2 regions of the Proteiniborus sp. MB09-C3 genome follow, and region 2 is predicted to be linked to the other one. Evidence: riboswitches for the same ligand, from Rfam matches in the RefSeq annotation. Region 2 holds a riboswitch; the other holds the start of a gene.

Region 1 (9,811 bases), 790 kb from region 2:
TTTGCCATCAATTTCATAAACGAAACTGTTTATCTCTTCGGCTGTAAGTTCTTCTTCAAAGGACAATAGAGTATCAAGAGTAATGTTGAGCAATCTGGCAATAGGAGCCAATAACATAATATCGGGCTGTGAATTTCCATTTTCCCACTTATTAACTGCCGGAGCTGTCACTCCAAGGCAATTTGCTATTTCCTCCTGAGTCATGTTTTTTCGTTTTCTGTATTCTCGTATTACTTCACCTATTTTCATGTAAATAACCTCCTGATTCTATTTAATAAGCAATGGCCTTTGCTACTTTAATCATATCAAGAATCATCATATCTAACAACTGAATATACGTTAACTATTTCTCAAAAAAAATAACTGTTATTCATATCAGGATGTATCCTTTGTGCAGATAGTCTTTATTTCTATAAATCTAACTCAGCGACAAATTCTTATTTATCTATTACACCAAATTATATCTCCACATCCGTAAAACATCAACAAAAGAAAAATACCAGGTATACCATCAAAAAGCAAGGGTCAAGATAAAAGGCTACACCGCCCTTAATTTCCGCTGGCACTCCTACTGTGTGTCAGTTAAGGGAGCGATAGCCCAAAAAATGCTTTCGCTCCCTCTAATAATTAAATACCTTTAATCCGTTCTTCATTATTTTCAAACAACTTATTTATCTCAAATTTCATTATTACTCCACCATTCATATATTTAGACGAACTTTTGACTATCTTAGTTTCATTAATTCACTGTTTAGATTCTGTGCCGCCGCTTTTATATCTGGCTGTGAGATAATAGCCGATACCATTGCAAATCCATTGACATCTATACCTTTAAAAATTGGTATTGTTGTCTTGTTGATTCCTCCAATTACCACAATAGGAAGTGTGATATATTTTCTTATCTGTGCAAGTTCATCCATAGATGTAAATCTTACATCTTTTTTTGTATCTGTGATAAACATTGCTCCAACTCCAAGATAATCTGCATCGTCTTTGTACGCCTTCATCGCTTCTTCAAAGTTGGATGCAGACACACCAAGAATTTTATTATTTCCTATCAACTTTCTTACAATTCTTGCTGGCATATCACTCTGCCCAATGTGTACACCTGAAGCATCAACTGCTAATGCTATATCTATTCGGTCATTAATGATTAAGGGAATCTTATACCTATCTGTAATATCCTTTATCTTTATAGCCATTTCAAAGAATTCCAGAGATGAACAATTCTTTTCTCTAAGTTGTATCACTGTACAACCACCTAAAATAGCTTGCTCCACAGCAGTCTCCAGTTTTTCCGTACTCATAATTTCTCTATCTGTTACAAGGTAAAGTGTATAATCAATATTTGGTTTCATCTATTTTCCCTCTTTCTAAGAAAAATGTGCTGTTCATATTTGATAAAGCATCAATAATATTAATGTGGAAACTACCTGTTCCCATTACTCCTGCTTTCTCAAATGCAATCTCTCCGGAAATTCCCATTGTTGCAATTCCAGCAACTGTTGCTGTATAATAATCCTTTGTTACACCACAGAAACTACCCACGAGAGCAGATGTCATACAGCCTGTGCCAGTTACTTTAGAAAGAAGTTTATGACCATTTGCTACCTTAGCAAATCTAATCCCATCTGAAATGATATCCACCTTTCCTGTAATTCCTACAACACAAGAGTATCTATTGGAAACTAATTTTGCAATACCCACTGCATCATTTTTTTCATCTACTATCGCAGTATCAACTCCTTTTATAGAAGCCTTAAACCCCGCTATAAAGGAAATTTCTGATAAATTCCCACGAATAACATCTATTTCTACCTGTGAGAGAATTTCCTGTACTGTTTTATTTCGTAGCGTGGAAGCACCTGCACCAACAGGATCTAGAACTACAGGAATATTAAGCTCATTGGCTTTTTTACCTGCTATAATCATTGAAGCAATAGTACGCTGATTTAAAGTTCCCATGTTAATTACAAGTGCAGAGGATATTGAAACAATCTCCTCTACTTCTGCATTATCGTCTGCCATAATGGGAGATGCTCCAATTGCCAAAACTGCATTTGCACAATCATTTACTGTCACATAATTGGTAATGTTATGAATCAACGGATTTTTTTCTCTGATTTCATAAAGCAAGCCAGTACAAGCATTAATTAAGTAATTCATCACTATTTCCAACCTTTCTTTTATTTATAACGAAACATAAAACACCAATTATCAGCATTACAGGAAATGTGATTCCAATTATGAAATTGTAATGCATAAGTAAACGATAGACGATAAATCCAATGAACCATAAAATCATATTACTCATATTGTGAGAATGGTTAGTATTTATATCTGTTTTATGAAGCAGAAAACAATCTACAAATAAGATAGCAAATAAAGGTGCAAATACAGAACCAATAAGATATAAAAAGTTCTCATATTGACTCATAGAAACAAACATGGCAAGCAATGTACCTATGACACATGCAGTAACAGCAGCAAACTTTTCATTCACTTTTTTACTAAAATTGGCTGTACTTACTCCTGCTGAATAAACATCAAGAAATGTAGTGGTGACCGTAGATAATATAATAATTACTAGACCAATCAAGCCAAGTCCCGCAGACATTAGTATACTTGTAATATCTGATGTACCAGCATATATTGCTGCACCAAGTCCAATCACAAACATTACTGTACTGCCAATAAAGTAGCTTATGACACTCCACAAAGTACCTGTAATTTTTTTCTCCAATTTCCTTGTGTAATCAGAAATAAGAGGTAGCCAAGAAAGAGACATAGCTACATTTATTTCAACTGCTGCACCAAAACTTATTGTCTCTTCTGTGGCAATTGCCGTATCGGTATTTTTAAAAATTGTAAATCCAAGAATAAGCGTAAATATAAATAAGACTGACATTACCACAGTATTTAATTTTGATAGACTTTTATTACTGATTACAACCCAAATACAAATAAGTAAACCAATAACAATACACCATAACTTTTCATTTTGGTAATTCCAAAGATAATTTGTAATTCCATCAAGTGCTTTTGCTCCATTAACAATCATAATTGCAGTCCAACCAAGAAGCTGTAATATGTTAATCCATGAAAATCCAAATGACCCATATTTCCCAAAAGAAATACGAACAGATTCAGCAGAGGAAAGACCACTTTTTGCTCCAATCAGTCCTGCAGGAAAAAGAATAGCTCCTCCGATTATATGCCCTAGAATAATTGCCCAAATACCCTGAATTAACCCCAAAGGAGCAAGTAAAGCTCCTGTTATAATTTCAGCAATTGATATTGCAGCGCCAAACCATAATAATATTTGACTAAATGTAGATACCCTTTGATTTTCTTCCTTCATCATAAATCCCCTTCACCTTTCTTAATATTTAAACCATTTTTATATAAATTATAGAAATGATGTGTTGGCCCATTACCTTTACCTATATTTAATGAATGCTCAATTGCTGTTGTAATATATTTCTTAGCATGGTCTACCGCAGTAGGCATAGTCATACCAAGGGCAAGATTGGAAGCAATAGCCGAAGAGAAAGTACAGCCTGTTCCATGTGTGTTTTTAGTATTGATTCGTTGGGTTTCAAAATAATAGAACTCTTTACCACTATATAGAATATCCAGTGCATCTCCAATAGCATGCCCCCCTTTGACAAGAACATTTTTGCACCCCATATCATAAATAAGTTTTGCCGCTGTTTTCATATCTTCTGCATTGCTAATCTTAATATTCGATATCTTCTCAGCCTCTGGGATATTAGGCGTAAGTAAATCAGCATAAGGTAGTACAACCTTGATCAATGTCTCTATGGAATTAGGATCCATGAGAGAGCAACCATTTTTCGCATACATAACAGGATCAATTACAACATTATTTGGTTTATATTGTTTCAATTTTCTTGCTACTGCTTCCATACAAGGTTCTGTAGACAACATACCGATTTTAACAGCATCAACTTCAATATCCTCAAATACTGCATCAATCTGTTTTTCAATCATATCTGGAGTAATATCCTGTATGTCTATAACACGACTTGTGTTTTCTGCTACAACTGAAACAATTACACTCATTCCAAACACCCCATGGGCAGAAAACGTCTTTAAATCTGCTTGTATTCCAGCACCTCCACTACAATCTGACCCAGCAATACTAAGTACCTTTTTCATTAAAACTCCTCCTTTTTTCATTTATGTATTTATAATAAATTAGGGCACTTTTCTATACGGAGAAGCGCCCTAATCATATACAAACTTTGTATGTGATTTGCTTCCCTACGTTGGTATTAGCCAACAGGTTCAAAGGGTCAGGTTTTACCTTCTCAACTACTATGTAGTCCCCCCGCAAATATTAATCATATTCATTTTTATACTCAATAACTTTATCTTAAATAATAATAGGGTACCCCTCTACACAGAGAAGCACCCTAATCATATACATATTTCGTATGTGATTGCTTCCCTACGTTGGTATTAACCAACAGGTTCAAAGGGTCAGGTTTTACCTTCTCAACTACTATGTAGTCCCCCCGCAAATATTAATTGTATTCATTTTTATACTCAATAACTCTATCTTAAATAATAATAGGGTACCCCCTACACAGAGGAGCACCCTAATCATATACATATTTCGTATGTGATTGCTTCCCTACGTTGGTATTAACCAACAGGTTCAAAGGGTCAGGTTTTACCTTCTCAACTACTAATGTAGTCCCCCCGCAAATATTAATTGCATTGATTATATACCCTAGTGGCAATGTAGTCAAGTTATATTAGCAGGAGTGCCATAAAAAGCAAGTGTCAAGATAAACGGCTACGCCGCCCTTGTTCTATGCTGGCACCTTCTATAAATTGGAGTTTTTCATGATACAGACTATTCTCATAATAATAATTTACTCTTGCCATCTCCATCTTGAAAAATACTTATTAGTTGAAAACAAAACATATTGAGCCGTATCATTATTTTGAAATCTATACAAAGCACCTTTGCTGTGGAAAAAGGATTAACAACACCAAACTTAGAATATGAAATAAATGAGCCTACACCAATAATAGCTATTAAAATGATAATTATCCTGATAATAATTTTATTTTTAACCATTTCTCTAATCTCCATTAATCTCCACTTCAAATTTCAATTTATCTATCCGACAACTTGGGACTTAACCTTTATTTATAAATCCCCTATAAGTTATATATTACTAGTACTGATAATAATGAAATCATTAATATCGTTCCTATTGTTCCAATTATATTTATAAATTTATGTACCTTAATACTATTTTTCGATATTTTTTCAATCCCTTTATAGATTACCAAACCAATTATTCCACCTAAAGTATTGTTAATAATATCCGTAATATCCGAAGCTCCAACACCCAAAATAAATTGGAATATTTCACATATCAAACTAATTAAGAAAAATAAAAATATCTTTTTTCCAACAGTCCATTTTTTCAATAGAATACCTGAATATATGCCAAGTGGCATAAAAATCGCTACATTCATGATAATCTCACGGAAATCAAGTTTGCCATTTATTATTAAGGATTCATTAAAAGGAATTAGATTTATACTTCTCATATACCCTAATTTTGAAAATGGTGCATTAAATTTAAACACTATTATCCATAATAGTGCAATTAAATAAATTACAAACAATACTTTAGACCATTTCTTTATTTTACTATCATCTTTCACGTTTTCCCTCCAATATTCCTATAAACTCCTATTTTTCTTATTTATATATCTGTTCTATTTATTGGATTTTTCCACTTCCTTTTATGCTCATACTATTGTATTTTCATTTAGTATCTTAATAATATTAGTAGAACAACATTTCTTTGTTGGACTTAATTCTTTACATTTACCCAAAGTACAAGCACCTGTCATATTTCTAATGTCTTGTAGAGATTTTGCCCCACTTGCTATAGCTTCTAATATCTTTTCCTTACTAACATTAGAGCAATAACATACTATTCCATTTTCCATACCTAACACCTCACTTAGTACAAACACCTTTTTTAAACTATTTAACGAATTTTTGATTATACATATTATATCACGTACACTCTATCAAATAAACTTACACTTTATTAATTTTTACATATCTCCAAGTACCACCCACCTCTCCCCATCATAATCTTCATATCTTTCCGTAGTCACATTCTGCTCATAATAAACACCAAGAAGTCTTTTTATATCCAACTTATCAGCTCTTCTAGTAGTAAATCCTTGGTCTTTTAAGCTCTTTTCAATCCTTGAAAGATAAGGAAATACATCTGATTCTTTTTCATTCTTAAGCCTAATAATAATTAGAAACTCACGAGCTGTAGCCATCTGAACTTGCATCCTATCAAGATTGGTACTGTCTTGCTGTAGTAGTTGCCGAATAACAGGATTTTGCTCTGTATCCATTCTTCTTTTTAAATACTGCTTGTTATCATCAAAGTTTTCTTTTGAATTAAGGCAAAGCATTTCAATTTCAGCAATCCCCTTAAGTACTGTCATAAGCGCATAGATCCTTGCACTTACACTTGATTCAGATAGTACCGATATATTGGTTGGATGAATAATAAAATACACTAGCTCTCCATATGGAGTCTTTAGACTATAATCTGTGATTTCATCAATACCAATCAGTTCTCTAGTAGATTGCTTTTGTCTTTCTTTCTGTTTCTGTTTTCTTCCCAATTTTATAACCTCCATTCAAATATCTGTTGCTTTAAAAGAAAAAAGGCACAGGCATAACGAATAAAATTCAGTATGCTTGTGTCTTCAAATTGTATTGTTAAAAAGCTATATACTGCTGTTATTACAATAGGTGACATAAGCCTAAGTTGTGCTAAGGCAAATACAGAAATAAGAAGTCCAACTCCAATAATTCCTATATCTTTTAATTCCCATAGCCATAATGTTGCTTTGGCCTTTAAATTATCAGGATACATATACACTGTTTATTCCTCCATTTCATCTTTAAATCTTCTTAAAAAATAAGCAATCCCTCGCATAATAAAATCTACACAAGGGATTGCTACACTATTACCAAGTGCCTTATATCTTGCACTATCGGATGATTTTTCTATTTTTGTCCACCCATCAGGAAAGCCTTGAAGCCTTTCACATTCAAGTGGTATTAGTCTGCGTACAAGATTCTTAGTAGTTACAAGGTTTTCACTTCCTCCTCCATTATCTCCACCCTCTGCTCTAAGTGTTGCACAGCCTTCTTTATAATTAGCAAATTCTGATTGCCCAAACATCATTTTTTCACAGTCTACAATGCATTTATCTTGACTTACATATTGATTCCCATTGCCTTTTTCATCTCCTACACATAATGCTCCTACTGTATTTTGATAAGTTTTAGGTGGATAACAAACAGCATGAATATCACTGGTCGTAAGAGTATAACAAATATTTTCTTGAAATCCACATCCATTTCCACCATTATGATCTTGTCTATCAATGGTATTTCCTGCAATACAATAACTGTCTGAATCAATTGACTTTGATACTAATGGTACATTATTTCCTCCTGTTCCATAGGTAGCTGCTATTGTTGGAGCTACATCAAGGGGTCCATTATATCTACAGTCTTTTGCATGATTATCGAATAGAACAGGTTGATTATTGCCACTTGTTCCTGCTGCTGATGTAATAGTTGGGCAAAGGTCAAAGCATATTTCTGCACCACCTTGCTGAGTTGCCATGACTATAGGTTGATTTCCTCCCATACTAGCCCTTAGTGTTGAAGTAATATTCTCTGTTATATCCATTCGGTCACCACCCTGATCATTTAGACATAGCATAGGTTCTGTGACAAATGTCTGCATCTGCATATTTTGAGTTGCCATCAAGGCTCCTGAAATTCCATTTAAGTCAATACCCTCATTTCGTTGATTGATATGATAGGCTTTATATTCAGAAACTATATTTTCATTGGACTCTTGTTCTGAACCTTCAACTTCCCCTTGAATTTCTAAAGCTATTTTTAATTGTTTAGGCAGTTCCTTACCTCTTGCTCTAGCTCTTCTGAGTATTCCCAAACAAGCTGTCTTGCTCAAATAATATTTTGGGTGCGGTGTGTCCTCCAAAATCTGCGACAAGAAAGATTCTCTTACGTCTTTGGGGGACACCCCAGTATTGAGCATCGAGAACTCTCCAAGCAATGGTGAATTCATATCCCAATATGCACCCAACAGATTTCCATATCCCTCCCGGAGGTCTAGGTATAGATACGCTGCTGTCTGCAATTCTTGTGGTTTCTTCGAGGACCGCATGGAAGTCTTCTCCGTTTGTACTTGAGAATGCTCCAGGGACATTTTCCCAAACGAAGTATCGAGGTCTGATAAGGTGATTTGCCTTTCCTCTTCTTGCATCTGCCCACCTCATTTCCTTTGTTATTCTTATCTGCTCCATAAATAATCCTGAACGTTTACCAGCAAACCCTGCCCTTGCACCTGCAACAGATAAATCTTGGCATGGTGAACCACCTGTAATGATATCAACAGGAGGCAATTCTTCCCCTTTTAATTTTGTAATGTCGCCAACATGGAGCATATCAGGGAATCGTATTTTAGTCACCTCAATAGGAAAGGATTCAATTTCGCTTGCCCATATAGGAGTAATTCCATTATGAACAGCAGCAAGGGGAAATCCTCCAATCCCATCGAAAAGACTCCCCAAGGTAATCATCTATCCATCCTCATACAAAATAAAGCCCCTTCTTCTATTTCAATATCTAGTTTCATAATTCTTTTTATAGGAATACCTGTCTTTCTTGCAAACTCAATCTCCTCAAACATTCCTTTAGAAATATGGTCACCAAATGCCCATAGTTCATCGCATTTTGATAAAAATTCTTTTCCTATATTAATTCCCAATCTTCTTTCTTCTGGATTATTATCATCTAATATCTGAGGATAGAGAAGATGGGGACAAAAAAAGGCATTGCCTTCGTTTAATACATATCGGCAAGCCTGTTTCGCATATTCTATATTCTTTTTTATATCTCCTTTATAGGGAGATGCAACATATATTAGTTTCATTAAATCCTCTCTTTCTATTTTTATTTTGGTACTGCTTGTACTATAGTTTTAGTTGTATTTACAGCTGCCTGTGCTGTATAAACTGCACTCATTACATTGGCACGAGTGGATGTATCAAGTCCAAATGCTCCAGCAATCCGTGGTATTTCTCCTGCCGATAACATCAAACCTAATCCAAGCAATGCATGATCTTTTACTACCATAAGTCCTGCAGTTAGTATCGTTGCCTGAAGAAATGTTGTGAGGCACAATCCAATTATCTGCTTGCACCACTGAATAAAGCCATCAATGTAACCACGAGGTACAGAAAACATATATAGACTTCCAACTGCTATCTGTATAAGTAGAATCCCTCCCCTTTTTAGGTTTGCAAAAAACACTTTAATCACTGCATATCCCATAAGGATAATAATAAACAGAGCCATAAATGGACTTGTTATCATAGAAATGCCACCGAATATACCTGAACCGCCTATGTTTGTAATATCACCTGCATTATTTAACTCTCCAATAATAGATGTTGCCAGTTCACCTATTCCTCTTCCATATCCTGTGATACCAGCAGTTAAACTTGTTTGTAAATTGACCGAGAGCTTATATAGTTCTATAGGCACTGTAGTAAAGAGGCTGACTGCCATAAATCCTTTAATTGCATTTAAAGCTGCATCTTTCATGTTGCCCCTACCATATTGATACTCAATTCCTGTTTCAAAGCAGGACACTACAAGTCCAGTTCCATAGAGTGACCAAGC
Region 2 (15,316 bases):
AATGCAGTAGGTAGATATTTTGATGATTGTCATGTACTTATTAAGGCAGCGGCGCCACTTGATTATAGACCAGTTTCAGTCAGTGAGCATAAAATTAAGAAAGAAAAAGATGAAATTGAACTTAAATTTGTTAAGAATCCAGACATTGCAGCACATTTCGGTAAAATTAAGAAAAAACAAATAATAATAGGTTTTGCTGCAGAAACAGAAAACATTATTGAAAATGCAAGGAAAAAGATTGATAAAAAGAATCTAGATTTTATTGTTGCAAATAACGTATTAGCAGAAAATGCAGGATTCAAAAGTGATACTAATATAGTGACTATTGTTGATAAAAACGGATCTGCGACAGATTATCCAATGATGAAAAAAGAAGACGTAGCAAGGGCCATTATAGATAAGATTTCTGCAATGCTAAATTGCTAATTAGAGCTAGATGTTTGACATGGTAGAGGTTAATCCTTATTATGTAAATATCTAGCTTTTAAAATATTTTTTATGCTTAAATTGAAAGGTTGGATTTTATGACTGATAGAATGTTTGTTGAAGTAGTCGTAGACAACGCAAGCTCAAGCACTGATAGATTTTACACATATATTGTGCCAGAGGGATATAAAGAAGATGTTGAAATCGGAAAGAAAACACTAGTTCCTTTTGGAATTGGCAATAAGCTAGTTGAAGGAATAATAGTGAATATAATTAGTGATACAGATATAGATTATAAAAGAATAAAGCCTATAAAGAGTATTTTTAACGATGACCTTATTCTATCTAAAAATCTTGTTAAATTAGGGTTTTGGATGAAGGATAAATATTTGGCTCAATATACTGATATTTTTAGAACCATGATGCCTTCTGGGACGACAAATAAAGTAATTGAAATCATAAACTTAGTTAGTAATGAGGAAGAGGATTATAAAAAAATAAAGTCTAAAAATCAGTTAAGGATAATAGATTACCTAAAAGAGCATGGAGAAGCGGAGCTACAACAAATTAGAGAAGCAACTGGAATAAAAAATATCAACTCGAGCATAGATTCATTAGTTAAAAGTGAAATAGTTGAGATTACTAAGAAAGTTAATTCTGATGTAAATATAAAATATGAGAAGTTTGTAAAGACCTGTTTTTGTCCTGCAGATACTGAGGCAATTCTTGGTGCATTAGCTAAAAATGCAACCAAACAGATTGAAATAATCAAATATCTGAAGGATATCGAGTCCATAAGCTTAAAGAATATGATGATTAATACTAACTGCAGCTTAAGCTCATTAAAGTCATTAGAGGAAAAAGGATATGTTGAGATTATAGACATGGAAGTTAAACGAGATGCTATAACTAAAGAGATTGCTCCATATAATAAAGTTAAATTGACAAAGGAGCAAAAAGATTGTGTAGATAATATATATAATGATTATCTTGAAAATGGTTTTAGCAAGTATTTAATTCACGGAGTGACTGGAAGTGGAAAGACAGAAGTTTATCTTCAATTAATCGAAAGGGTTCTTGAAGAGGGCAAACAAGCTATTGTGCTAGTTCCAGAAATATCTCTTACTCCTCAGACTGTTGAAAGGTTTGCAGGAAGATTTAGAAATAATGTAGCTGTCTTGCATAGTAGATTATCAAATGGTGAAAGATACGATGAATGGAGAAAGATAAAAGAAGGTGAAGTACAAATTGCTGTAGGAGCTCGGTCTGCAATTTTTGCTCCCTTTGACAACCTAGCATTCATTATTATTGATGAGGAACATGAGGCAAGTTATAAATCCAGCATGAATCCAAAATACAATGCAATAGAATTAGGAGAAAAAAGATGTGAAATTGAAGGGGCTACCCTAGTTCTTGGCTCTGCAACCCCATCTATGGAAAGCTATTATAGAGCAAAGCAAAAAGAATACAAGTTATTAGAACTGCCAAACAGAGTAAACAGCAAAGAAATGCCTAAGATTGAAGTCATAGATATGAAAAAAGAACTGGATAATGGCAACAAATCTATGTTTAGCAATGCTCTTTATAATTCTATTGTAGAAACCCTTAAAGCTAGGAAGCAAGCTATACTTTTTTTAAATAGAAGGGGATTTTCTACTTTTATTTCTTGTAGAAAATGTGGCTATGTTGTAAAATGTAAGGAATGTGATATTTCTTTAACTTATCATATGGCACAAAATATACTCAAATGTCATTATTGCGGATATACTCTAAAACCGCCAACTATATGTCCTAGCTGTAATAGTAGATATATTAAATACTTTGGAACAGGGACACAAAGGGTAGAAGAGGAAGTAAAAAGACTATTTCCTCATGCCAGAACTGCCAGAATGGATATGGACACTACCACAGCTAAAGGAAGCCACGAAAAAATATTAGGGAAAATGAAAAGGGGCGATATTGATATACTCATTGGAACCCAAATGATTTCAAAAGGGTTAGATTTTCCCAATGTAACATTAGTAGGGATAATTGCAGCAGACCTTACACTTAATATACCTGATTTTAAGGCTTCAGAAAGAACTTTTCAATTATTGACACAAGTCGGAGGTAGAGCTGGAAGAGGAGAATATGATGGTAAGGTAGTTCTTCAGACGTATGAACCTGAGCACTATAGTATAATGACTGCTAAGTCTCATGACTATATTAGCTTTTACAATAAGGAAATATCAATACGGAAAGAATTTAACTATCCTCCATTTACAGATATTATAAATATCATTATTTCAGGAGAAAATGAAAAGGATACATATAATATTTCTAATTCAATTGCAGAGGATATTAGACGAGAAATATATCAAGAGACCAATAATCTTGAATTAAGAGAAGCAGTCATAGGGCCTATGGAGGCTCCTATTTATAGAATAAAGGGGAAGTACAGGCGTCAAATTATTATTAAAATAAAAAGAAGTTATGTTTCCATGATAACTAAAGCAATAAATAGGGTAAATATAAGCAATAGGATAAAGAATAATTATAAAAGCATTAATATAAGCATTGATATTAATCCAGTTTCAATCATTTAGGAGGTTATGAAATGGCTATTAGACAGTTAAGATATGAAGACGATCCTATTTTAAGAAAAAAATCTAGAGAAGTAGACGTAATTGATGAAAAAATAAAAACTTTGGTACAGGATATGCTTGATACAATGTATAAAGAAGAAGGAGTAGGCTTAGCAGCTCCACAGGTTGGTATCCTTAAAAAAGTGGTAGTAATAGATATTGGTGAAGGACCAATAGCATTAATTAATCCCAAAATTGTGCAGGAAGAGGGAGAAATTATTGATATGGAAGGTTGCTTAAGTATTCCAGGAAAAAGTGGAAAAGTGTGCAGACCTGAAAAAGTAAAAGTAGAATATTTGGATATAGGTGGAAATAAGAATGTAATTGAAGGCACAGCTCTTTTAGCCAGAGCACTTTGTCATGAAATTGATCATCTATATGGAATATTGTATATTGATAGGGTAATAAATTCAGAAGAAGAATAGGAGTGTTAAAATGAAGGTTGTATTTATGGGAACTCCAGACTTTTCTGTCCCAACACTTGAGGCTTTATTTAATAATGGCCATGAAATATCTTTAGTAATATCCCAAGCAGACAAAGCAAAAGGAAGAGGGAAAAAGGTACTATTTACTCCAGTTAAAGAAAAGGCCTTACAGCTAGACTTAAATGTGTATCAGCCTGATAATATTAATTCCGAGGAAAGTATAGAGATAATTAAAAAAGAAAGCCCAGATGTAATAGTAGTAGTAGCCTATGGTCAAATCTTAAAGGAAGACATATTAAATATTCCTAAGTTTGGCTGCATAAATGTACATGCTTCTCTATTACCTGAGTATAGAGGGGCAGCTCCTATAAATTGGGCAATAATAAATGGTGAAAAGAGAACTGGTGTAACGACGATGGTTATGGAGAGAGGATTGGATTCTGGAGATATGCTGCTAAAAAACGAAACCAAGATATATGATGGAGAGACTGCTGGTGGGCTTCATGATAGACTCATGAAAATAGGGGCAGAATTACTTATAGAGACTATTAAAGGTCTAGAGACTGGAGATATTAGTAGAACTCCTCAGAATCATGAAAATGCAACTTATGCACCTATGATGTCTAAGGATCTTGGAAAAATCAAATGGAATGAAAAAGCCGATAATATAAGAAACCTAGTCCGAGGTACTCAGCCGTGGCCTGGGGCATTTACCACATATAAAGATAATAATATGAAAATACTAGAAGTTGATATTGTAGCTAAATTTAAAGATGAAGAAAGTGGAAGAGTTGTTAAAGTAAATAATGATGGAATATATGTAAATGCATTAGATAATTGTATATTAATAAAACAGATTCAGTTTCCAGGTAAAAAAGGAATGAGCGTATCAGACTTCTTAAGAGGTAATGAATTTGAGATTGGAGCTTTATTAAAATAATATATAATTAGACTTAACGAAGTAAAGAATATTTAATAAGGAGGGCTTAAAGTGTATGGTTATTATTTTAATTCAGAATTTATCTTTTTAATTCCTGCTATTCTTTTTGCAATGTATGCACAATCAAAAATACAGAGTGCATTTAACAAATATTCTAGGGTCAGTAGCAGGTCAGGCTATACTGGAGCACAGGTAGCTAGAAGGATATTAGATAGAAATGGACTATATGACGTCAATATAGAACATATTTCTGGAAGACTTACAGACCATTATGATCCTAGAAGCAGAGTTTTAAGACTTTCCAGCACAGTTTATAATGGTACATCTCTTGCTTCTTTAGGTGTAGCCGCCCATGAGGTAGGTCATGCTATACAGCATGCCGACGGCTATTCATTTTTGATATTTAGAAATACTATAGCGCCTATAGCAGGATTTGGTGCAAGATTTGTTTGGATTTTAATTATTGCGGGATTTGCATTTAGTTTCCCTTCTTTAGTCAGTGCTGGTATTTTGTTGTATTTAGGAGTAGTGTTATTTCAAATAATTACACTCCCAGTAGAATATAATGCTAGCAAAAGGGCGTTATTACAATTGGAAACTGGTAGCTTTCTTTCACAGGACGAATTAGTTCCAACAAAACGAGTATTAGATGCTGCCGCTTTAACTTATGTAGCTGCAACTCTCACTGCTATAGCACAGCTTTTAAGATTAGTGGCATTATCTAGGAGAAGAGATTAAAGGGGTTATATGTAACCCCTTATTTTTATTTAGATAGATCATATTATGAGGTGAAGTAATGAATAAAAACCCAAGAGAAATTGCAGTTAAGATTCTAGGAGAAATTAATGAGGAAAAAGCTTATTCAAATATATCTATAACTAGAAATATTAATGAAGGAATAAGTAACCTAGACGAGTCTTTAATAAGGGAAATGGTTTATGGAGTAATTGAAAACAAGCTTTTAATAGACTGGGTTATTATGCAATTTTCAAAAGTTAAGATTAAAAAAATAGCACCTATAATCAAGGAAATATTAAGAATAGGAGTCTATCAGATTCTTTTTATGGATAAAATACCAGATAGTGCTGCTGTAAATGAATCAGTGAAGCTAGCAAAAAAATATGGGCATAAAGGCTCTGTAGGCTATGTAAATGCAATATTGAGAAATATATCTAGGAATAAAAGCAATTTAGAATTTCCTAAAAGGAATAATGATCCTGTAGAATATCTATCAGTAAAATATTCTCATCCTAAATGGATGGTGGAAAAATGGTTGAGTGATTATGGCTTAAGTTTTACAGAAGAGCTATGCATCGCCAATAATGAGAAGCCTAAGTTAAATATAAGAGTAAATACATTAAAGATTTCTAAACTGGATTTAATGGAGAAATTAGAAAGCAAAGGATTTATTGTAAGTGAAGGTAAGTATGCATATGATTGTATAATAATAGATAATCCAGTTAGAATAACAGACACAGAAGAATTCAAAAGTGGCTTATTTCAAATACAAGATGAAAGCTCTATGATGGTGGCTCAGATAATGGATCCAAGTCCAGGAAGTCTTGTAATAGATGTTTGTAGTGCACCAGGAGGGAAAACTACCCACATAGCTCAAAAAATGCAGAATGAAGGCAAGATAATTGCTAGGGACATTCATGAGCATAAGCTTCAGCTGATTGAAGGAAATATTAAAAGACTTGGAATTAATATTATTGAATTAGAAAAGTTTAATGCTTTAGATTTAGATGAAAAATTAATTGGTAAAGCTGATTATTGCCTTGTAGATGCTCCTTGCTCTGGACTAGGACTGATACGAAGAAAGCCAGACATAAAGTGGAACAAGGAGAAAGACAATCTAATTGAAATAGCGGAATTACAATATGAAATACTAATGAATAGCAGTATGTATGTTAAAAATGGAGGTCTTTTAGTTTATAGCACCTGTACAATACAAAGAGATGAAAATATCCACCTAATTAGAAAATTCACGGAGAATAATAATTTTAAACTTATAAGCTTTGAAAGCTTGATAAATAATACTGAACTGAAGAAGTCTGCGACAAATGGATATATCGAATTATACCCTAATATTAACAATACAGATGGCTTTTTTATTGCTAAGATGATTAAAATATAAGATATAGCTAGTAGTTAAATTATACATGATTATGATATAATATATAATGTCTAAGGAGGGATTCTTTGAATAATATTGACTTAAGGTCGCTAGAAATAGAAGAATTAGAAGAAGTGTTTTCAAATCTTGGAGAAAAAAAGTACAGAGCTCATCAGACCTTTAAATGGATACATCAGAAGATGGTTTCTTGTATAGATGATATTACAGAACTTCCTCAAGGACTAAGGGACAAGCTGAATTCTGATTTTTTAATTAGTAAGCTTAAAATAGCAGAAAGACTAGATTCGAAACATGATGATACTAGTAAATATTTATTTGTCTTAGATGATGGAAATATCATTGAAAGTGTAATGATGAAGTATAAGCATGGCATTTCTGTGTGCCTATCTACTCAAGTAGGATGCAGAATGGGTTGTAAGTTTTGTGCTTCAACTAAAAGTGGGCTAGTAAGAAACTTATTACCAGGGGAAATACTTGAACAATTTTACGAAATACAAAAAGATCAAGGCATCAGTATCTCAAATATAGTGTTAATGGGAAGTGGAGAACCTTTAGATAATTATGACAATGTGATGAAATTTTTAAAGATTATACATGATAAAGATGGACAAAATTTAGGATATAGACATATTACGATTTCAACCTGTGGGATTGTTCCTAGGATATATGATTTGGCAGAGGAGGGTATACCCATTAATTTATCTATTTCTCTTCACTCGCCATTTGATGAGGAAAGAAAGAATATTATGCCAATAGCCAATAGATATAGTTTACACGAGATAATGGAAGCCTGTAACTATTATATTGCTAAAACAAACAGAAGAATAACCTTCGAATATACATTAATTTATGACGTAAATGATAGACCAGAGGATGCATTAGAAATAATAAAATTGCTCAAAAATATGCTGTGCCACGTGAATTTGATACCCCTTAATAATATAAAAGAATTTACTCATACTAAATCTGATGAGAAATCAATACAGAGCTTTAAAGATATTCTAATCAAAAATGGAGTAAATACTACTATAAGGAGAGAAATGGGGGCAGATGTGAATGCTGCTTGTGGGCAACTAAGAAGAGATTATCTTAACAGGAAAAAATCATGAGCTACATTATCTTGTGAAGTGAGGTGTTTAGATGTTTATTTGTGCATGTTCAGACATAGGAAAAGTAAGAAATATTAATCAGGATTCTTACTATTATTCAGATGACAGCAGGCTGCCCTTGTTTGTAGTAGCAGACGGTATGGGTGGTCATAATGCAGGTGAGGTAGCCAGTTCCTTAGCCATTGATACGATTAAAGAAAATTACAAGAGAGAAAAAGAAAATATCATTCAGGGTAGCCTTGATATTCCAAGGTTTATAAACCTAACCTTAATGGAGGCTAATAATAGAATACTAAAGGAAGCCAAGGAGAATGATAACTATGTAGGTATGGGAACTACAATTACCTTGGGAATCATATACAATGACGAAGTATTTATAGGACATATGGGTGATAGTAGAGCATATCTATTTAGAGAACAGGAATTATATCAGCTGACTCAAGATCACTCCTTAGTAGCTGAATTAGTCAGAAATGGAAGCATCAGCACTGAGGAGGCGGTAAATCATCCGCAGAAAAATATTATTACTAGGGCATTAGGTACAGATAATGACATCAAGGTTGACATAATTAATAGAAAGCTTGATATTAATGACGTAATAATATTATGTACTGATGGCCTCACTAATTTAGTAGCTGATTTAAAAATAAGGGAAATTTTAAATAGCTGTTGCGACTTACGACATGCTTGCTGCTTGCTCACAGATGTCGCAAACGAACTAGGTGGCTTTGACAATACAACAGTTATGATTATAAGATATGTTGAAAAGAGGTGAAGACATGATTGGAAAAATATTAGGTAATAGATACGAAATCATTGAAAAGGTTGGAGGAGGAGGCATGGCTTTAGTCTATAAAGCCAAGTGCAGATTATTAAACAGATTTGTTGCAGTTAAGATATTGAGATCCGAATTCATACACGATGAGGATTTTATAAATAAATTTAGAAGAGAATCACAGGCTGCTGCAAGTTTATCTCATCCTAATATAGTAAGCATTTATGATGTAGGCGTTGAAGATAATATTCATTATATTGTAATGGAATATGTTAATGGTAAGACATTAAAGCAGCTAATTAGAGAAAAAGGAAAGCTAAGTATTGATGAATCTTTAGATATTGCGATTAAAATTGCTGAAGCATTGAGTCATGCACATGAAAATCATATAGTTCATAGGGACATTAAACCTCACAATATCTTAGTAACAGATGATGGAGTTGTTAAAGTAACCGATTTTGGAATAGCAAGAGCAGCTACTACTTCTACTGTAACTAATACAAGCAATGTTATAGGCTCTGTACATTATTTTTCGCCAGAGCAGGCTAGAGGTGGGTATACAGATGAAAAATCAGATATCTACTCCTTAGGTGTAGTTATGTATGAAATGATAACTGGAAGACTTCCTTTTCAAGGAGATAGTCCAATTTCTGTTGCTTTAAAGCATATTCAAGAGGATATAGAGCCGCCATCACATATTGATGATACTATTCCTAAAAATCTAGAAAGCATAATTATGAAGTGTGTACAGAAAGATCAAAGCTTAAGATATAGTGATATTAAACTCCTATTAAGCGATTTAAAGAAAGTAAAGAATAGCGATGAGATTCATATAAGCAGCTTTAATGATTCACCTACTAGAGTAATTCCAAGAATAGATGATACCTTGATTGGCTCAAATGGAAATGACTTAGTTAATAACCAAAGAAAAAAAGCTGATAAGCATAGTAGTGATAATAAAATTCATGAGGATGAGAAAAAAGGAACATCTAGATTTATTACACTGACTGCAATTATGTTAGCTTTATTATTGACAATAGGGCTTACAGCAGGATTTTTATGGTTTAGAGGACAGATACAAGGTCAGGAAGTGAAGGTCATTAGCGTTGTAGGACTTCACAAAGATGCTGCTAAAGCAAAAATAGAAGAAATGGGTCTTAAGTTTAAAGTGAAAAACGAAGTATATAGTTCAGAATATAAAGAAGGACATGTAGTTGATCAAAGTGTTGATGCTGGAGAAATCGTAAAATTAGGCTATCCTATTGAGGTCACAGTGAGTAAGGGGCCAAGAGAAACTGATGTACCTAGTGTAGTCAATAAGCATATAGATGAAGCAGAGATCCTTTTAGAGGGCAAAGAGCTGAAAAGCATTGTCAAACGTGTTCCAAGCGACATTCCAAAGGACTATGTCATAAGCCAAACTCCAGAAGAAGGCGAAAAGGCTGTAGTAGGTTCTACCGTAAGCTTAGTCGTTAGTGATGGCCCTGAGATAGAGTATGTGGTGGTGCCAAATGTAATTGGAGATAATATAGAAACAGCTGAAAAGCAGCTTACTTCATTGGGCTTAATTGTCAATAAAAAATATGAGTATAATGAAAATGTTGATAAAGGTATAATAGTTTGGCAGGATCTCACAGCAAATACAGAAGTAGAAAAAAATGCAACTATAAACCTAACTGTAAGTGATGGCCCAGAAGTTACTGAGGAACCAAATACTAACGATACGGGAACAGGTGAAGAGGATTTAACAAGTAGTAATTTGTCTATTATTCTTCCAAAGGATAGGGAAGAAGTCGAGGTAAAGATATATAGAATACAAGATGGTGAAAGAGAAGTAATATATAATGAGGTTCACAGTACAAAACAGGAATCTATCTCTGTTTTAGTCAAAGGAAAGAAAAGTGCAAAATATGAGGTTTATTTTGATGGTACCTTTAAAGATGAAATATAATTATATTTTTAGGAGGACTGATTAATGCTAGAAGGAACTATTATAAAAGGTATAGGTGGATTTTATTATGTGAAAGTAGACGATACAGTTTATGAATGTAGGGCAAGAGGACTTTTTAGAAAGAGTAAAATTACCCCTCTTATAGGAGATAGGGTTTTAATAAAGATAAATAAAGAGGATAATACTGGATATGTGGAACAAATTCTTGACAGAATTACAGAACTAAAAAGACCTCCTGTTTCAAATGTAAATCAGGCTGTGATAGTCTTTGCTGTACAAAAACCAGATCCTAACCTATGGCTTTTAGATAGATTCTTGCTTCTAGCATCATATCAGAAACTAGATGTAATCATATGCATAAATAAATCTGATTTAGACCTAGATGGAAAAGCAGATGAGATTTATGATGTTTATAATAAGGCTGGTTATAGAATTATAAAGACTAGCTGTAAAACTAAGGAAGGCATTGAGGAAATAAGAAATTTGCTTAAAAAGAAAATTACAGTATTTGCAGGCCCATCTGGAGTAGGAAAATCTACGCTATTAAATAATATTCAGGCAAATTTAAAGCTACAGACTGGTGACATTAGTCAGAAAACTAGCAGAGGTAAGCATACAACAAGGCATGTAGAGCTTATTGAATTAGATTTAGGGGGATGGGTTTTAGATACCCCAGGCTTTAGTACTTTAGATATTGATTTTTTAGAAGAGGAGGAACTTGAGAACTTCTTTATTGAAATATCTGAAAAAAGTACCCTTTGTAGGTTTTCAGGATGCTGCCATAATAAGGAGCTTGGTTGTGCAGTAAAGGAAGCAGTTGATAATGGTGAAATAAGTAAATCTAGGTACGATAATTACCTAAGTATGCTACAGGAAATAAAGGAAATCAGGAGGTACTAGACATGATTAAAATAGCTCCTTCTATTTTATCAGCAGATTTTAGTAAATTAGAAGAACAAATCAAATTAGTTGAGGAGGGTGGAGCAGATTTTATTCACCTAGATGTAATGGACGGGCATTTCGTTCCTAATATCACATTTGGCGCACCTGTAATTAAAATGCTGAAAAAGGTTACCACTGTACCCTTTGATGTGCATTTGATGATAGAAAAACCAGACCAATATATTAAGGATTTCGTAGATGCAGGAGCAGATATTATTACTGTCCATCAAGAAGCATGTATTCACCTTCATAGGACAATACAGTATATAAAGAGCTTTGGAATAAAAGCAGGAGTTGCGTTAAACCCATCTACTTCTATTGAGACCATTAGATATATTATTGATGAAATAGATATGGTTCTGATTATGACTGTTAACCCTGGATTTGGGGGGCAATATTTTATAAATCAGATGAAGAATAAGATAATTGACTTAAGAAAGCTGATAAATAGTCGCAACCTCAATATTGATATACAAGTTGATGGTGGAATAAAGCTGGACAATATCAAGGAGGTAGAATCCTATGGAGCTAATATATTTGTAGCTGGTTCTGCCATATTTAATAGTGAAGATATTGTTTATGCTACTAGAATGTTTAAAAGTGTATAGCTTTACTTTCTTTAAAATACTTGATATAATGTAGACAAACAGGATAATCTACACTAGGGGAGCATTTATGCTGAGAGGAGGCAAATTAGCTTCGACCCTTAAACCTGATCTAGTTAATACTAGCGTAGGGAAGTGTTTGCAAAATATTTTTTTGTTGCATTTTATGCTATGAAAAATTAAATGGACACTAATCCCTCCCTAGTAAATATTTTTAAAACATAAAGGGAGGTTTTTTTATGGCTTCAATTGTCAAAAAAGAAAAAGTAAGGTTTTTAGCTGAAAGTGGTATCATGATAGCATTAGCTACAATATTAAGTATGATAAAGGTTTATAAGGCACCTTTTGGAGGCTCTGTAACAGCAGGAAGCATGATACCTATAATTCTTATTGGAATAAAGTGGGGTACATTGCCTGGGATATTGGTAGGTATAGTATATGGGATACTTCAAGCAGTTTTAGAACCCTATATTGTGCATCCAATCCAGTTCCTTTTAGACTATCCCATAGCTTTTGGGTTGTTAGGATTAAGCGGTTTTTACAGAAGCATAAAGAACATTCAACCTCGAAATAGGACCATGGAGTATGTCGGTGTTGTAATAGGAATATTTTTAGCCATATTTGGAAGGTTTATTTGCCATGTGTTAGCTGGAGTTGTATTTTTTTCAGAAAATGCCGGTGACATAAACTCATGGCTATATTCATTAGGATATAATGGAGGCTATCTATCTTTGGAACTAGCAATATCTATTGTAATTATTGTATTGCTATGGAAGCCTATTAGAAGAGAGATTAAATAAAGAGAGTGATTAAATGAAGGCTTTAATAATATCAAATGGAGATTTAAGCGATATCAGCTTAGCTAAGTATTTTGATGATGCAGATATAGTTATTTGTGCTGATGGTGGTGCAAGGCATTTGTTTAATGAAGACCTTGTTCCAGACACTATAATAGGTGATTTAGATTCATTGGATGAAGAGGCTCTGAATAGTTTTCAGAAATTGGGCGTAAACTTTGAGAAATATCCAACACATAAGGATAAATCAGATACTGAACTAGCAATAGAGTTTGCAATAGATAAAGGTGCTACGGACATTACTTTACTAGGTGCTACTGGCAGTCGTATGGATCATTCACTAGCAAATATATTGATTTTATATAGGCTAGTCAATCAAAATATTAATGCAGTTATTGTCGATAGTCACAATGAGATGTTTATAACAAAAAGTCTACTTAAGCTAGATAATAAAGATGGGCATTTTGTTTCGGTGATACCTTTAACTGATTCAAAGGTTACTCTTAAAGGATTCGAGTATGATACCAATTCTGTAGAATTTAATTTTGGTTCCACATTAGGCGTAAGCAATATAATAAAAGATGAAGAAGGGCTTATAGAAATAGAATCTGGAATATGCCTTGTTATAAGATCAAGGGATTAAATAAGAAAGTCAGCGATAGCTGGCTTTTTTGTAACGTTTTTTAGAAAAATTGAATACTATATAATAGTAGCCTTATGAGGGGTGTCTATATGGGAAGATATAGAAGATATAAATTTAAACGACATTTCATTGATGGCAGTATCAAAAAAATTATAGGTATAGGCTTATCCATATTAGGTGTTATTATAATAATACAAGTAATACCTATAAGAGCATGGATTTTTGCACTGGGATTGCTATTTATTTGCTTGGGCTGGTTTCTGTTTAAAATTTTTTAGAGATATAGAACATCCAACTAACTATATGTACAAAAAATCAGACAGGCTTCCATTACACTGGAAGCCATTTATTATAATGCTCTTTCAACATTACCTGATCTGATACATCTTGTGCATACGTAAATTCTTTTTGGAGTTCCATTAACCATAGCTCTTATTCTACGTACATTTGGAGACCAAGTTCTATTGCTCTTTTTATTTGAGAAAGTTACTAAGTGTCCTGACACTTTTCCCTTGCCACATACTTCGCAGAACTTTGCCATATAAAACACCTCCTTAAACCCTAGGTTTGCTAATAATCATTATTTATTATATATTTATAAAATCAACATATATTATTGTATCACATCCTAGGTATTTTTTGCAATATAAAGATATTTTTATCCCTATTTTAATTATTATTTATTCTTAAGTTGAAGATAATACAAATATAATGTAAAATAAAACTATAAAATCCTTTATTCACTTTTCTAAAATAAAAGGAGGACTGTAAATGGCAGGTAAATTGACCAATGAATATGGCTCAATAAATATTGATGAAAGCGTTATAGAAACTATTGCTGGGCTAGCAGCGATTGAAAGCTATGGTCTAGTTGGAATGTCTAGTAGAAACGCTACAGATGGGCTAGTAGAACTATTAAAGAAAGAGCATGTAAAGAAAGGCGTAAAGGTTTATACTGATGGAGATAGAATTGTTGTTGATCTATTTGTAGTAGTGCAATTTGGCACAAAAATTTCCGTAGTAGCAGATAATATTATAGATAAGGTAAAATATAATATTGAAAGTATGACTGGTTTAAAGGTTGAAAAAGTAAATATAAATGTACAGGGAGTAAGAGTACAAAAGTAGGCTAAGGAGGTACTAATATTGAAAATTCAATATATAGATGGAAATATGCTCAAAAAGTTATTTTTTGGAGCTGCTAACTGTCTTGAAAAAAATAAAGAAGCTATCAATGCATTAAATGTTTTTCCGGTTCCCGATGGAGATACTGGTACCAATATGTCATTGACTATGCAGTCTGCTATTAAACAAATAAGAACCTTAGAAACGGATGACATAGACAAAATTGTCACAGCTGCTTCTAATGGTTCTTTGATGGGGGCGAGAGGTAATTCTGGAGTAATACTTTCTCAATTATTCAGAGGCTTTGCAAAAGGGTTAAAGGATACCGATAAAATTGATACCTCTGCAATTGCAACGGCTTTAAAACTTGGTTCTGATACAGCCTATAAAGCAGTTATGAAGCCTATTGAGGGAACTATACTAACTGTTGCCAGAGAGAGTGCTGAAATGGCTATAAATATATCAAAACAGGAAACGGATATGGTAGAATTTCTTAGGACAGTTATTAAACATGGCGAAGATGCTTTAGCTAGAACACCTGAAATGCTCCCTGTACTAAAGCAAGCAGGAGTTGTAGATGCAGGTGGAAAAGGACTTATCACTATTTTCATAGGAGCATTGGAGGCTTTAACTGGTAAAGAGGAAACATTAGTAGATGATGTAATAGCAAAGGATGATACTGCTAATTCTTTTATAGAAGCTGATGGAGATATTACATTTGGCTACTGTACTGAATTTATAATCAATAATTCAAAAGTAGATTATGAAGTATTCAGGGATGAAATAGTAGACTTTGGAGACTCTATGCTTGTAGTTG

Evidence for each region. Region 2 has a riboswitch for thiamine pyrophosphate ahead of thiT (energy-coupled thiamine transporter ThiT). Riboswitches for the same ligand answer to the same signal wherever they lie in the genome.
Region 1: linked by a shared signal. The riboswitch ahead of thiD (bifunctional hydroxymethylpyrimidine kinase/phosphomethylpyrimidine kinase) and the one ahead of thiT (energy-coupled thiamine transporter ThiT) in region 2 are both predicted to bind thiamine pyrophosphate.

What each region holds. Positions count from the first base shown of each region.
Region 1 is NZ_CP127161.1:1,600,993-1,610,803, reverse strand. Features, by position in the region: gene QO263_RS07735 (helix-turn-helix domain-containing protein) at 1-249, opposite strand, end outside; gene thiE (thiamine phosphate synthase) at 726-1,358, opposite strand; gene thiM (hydroxyethylthiazole kinase) at 1,342-2,166, opposite strand; gene cytX (putative hydroxymethylpyrimidine transporter CytX) at 2,150-3,364, opposite strand; gene thiD (bifunctional hydroxymethylpyrimidine kinase/phosphomethylpyrimidine kinase) at 3,361-4,182, opposite strand; TPP riboswitch at 4,267-4,366, opposite strand; TPP riboswitch at 4,454-4,553, opposite strand; TPP riboswitch at 4,640-4,740, opposite strand; gene QO263_RS07710 (hypothetical protein) at 4,892-5,113, opposite strand; gene QO263_RS07705 (VanZ family protein) at 5,197-5,712, opposite strand; gene QO263_RS07700 ((2Fe-2S)-binding protein) at 5,800-6,003, opposite strand; gene QO263_RS07695 (hypothetical protein) at 6,115-6,705, opposite strand; gene QO263_RS07690 (hypothetical protein) at 6,708-6,965, opposite strand; partial or broken gene QO263_RS07685 (DNA cytosine methyltransferase) at 6,969-8,706, opposite strand; gene QO263_RS07680 (DUF7768 domain-containing protein) at 8,703-9,059, opposite strand; gene QO263_RS07675 (conjugal transfer protein TrbL family protein) at 9,080-9,811, opposite strand, start outside.
Region 2 is NZ_CP127161.1:2,390,153-2,405,468, forward strand. Features, by position in the region: gene coaBC (bifunctional phosphopantothenoylcysteine decarboxylase/phosphopantothenate--cysteine ligase CoaBC) at 1-426, shown strand, start outside; gene priA (primosomal protein N') at 525-3,011, shown strand; gene def (peptide deformylase) at 3,023-3,475, shown strand; gene fmt (methionyl-tRNA formyltransferase) at 3,486-4,415, shown strand; gene QO263_RS11620 (zinc metallopeptidase) at 4,467-5,153, shown strand; gene rsmB (16S rRNA (cytosine(967)-C(5))-methyltransferase RsmB) at 5,212-6,552, shown strand; gene rlmN (dual-specificity RNA methyltransferase RlmN) at 6,618-7,661, shown strand; gene QO263_RS11635 (Stp1/IreP family PP2C-type Ser/Thr phosphatase) at 7,693-8,436, shown strand; gene pknB (Stk1 family PASTA domain-containing Ser/Thr kinase) at 8,441-10,387, shown strand; gene rsgA (ribosome small subunit-dependent GTPase A) at 10,412-11,287, shown strand; gene rpe (ribulose-phosphate 3-epimerase) at 11,290-11,937, shown strand; TPP riboswitch at 11,983-12,085, shown strand; gene thiT (energy-coupled thiamine transporter ThiT) at 12,174-12,734, shown strand; gene QO263_RS11660 (thiamine diphosphokinase) at 12,748-13,374, shown strand; gene QO263_RS11665 (hypothetical protein) at 13,464-13,652, shown strand; gene rpmB (50S ribosomal protein L28) at 13,724-13,915, opposite strand; gene QO263_RS11675 (Asp23/Gls24 family envelope stress response protein) at 14,146-14,502, shown strand; gene QO263_RS11680 (DAK2 domain-containing protein) at 14,548-15,316, shown strand, end outside.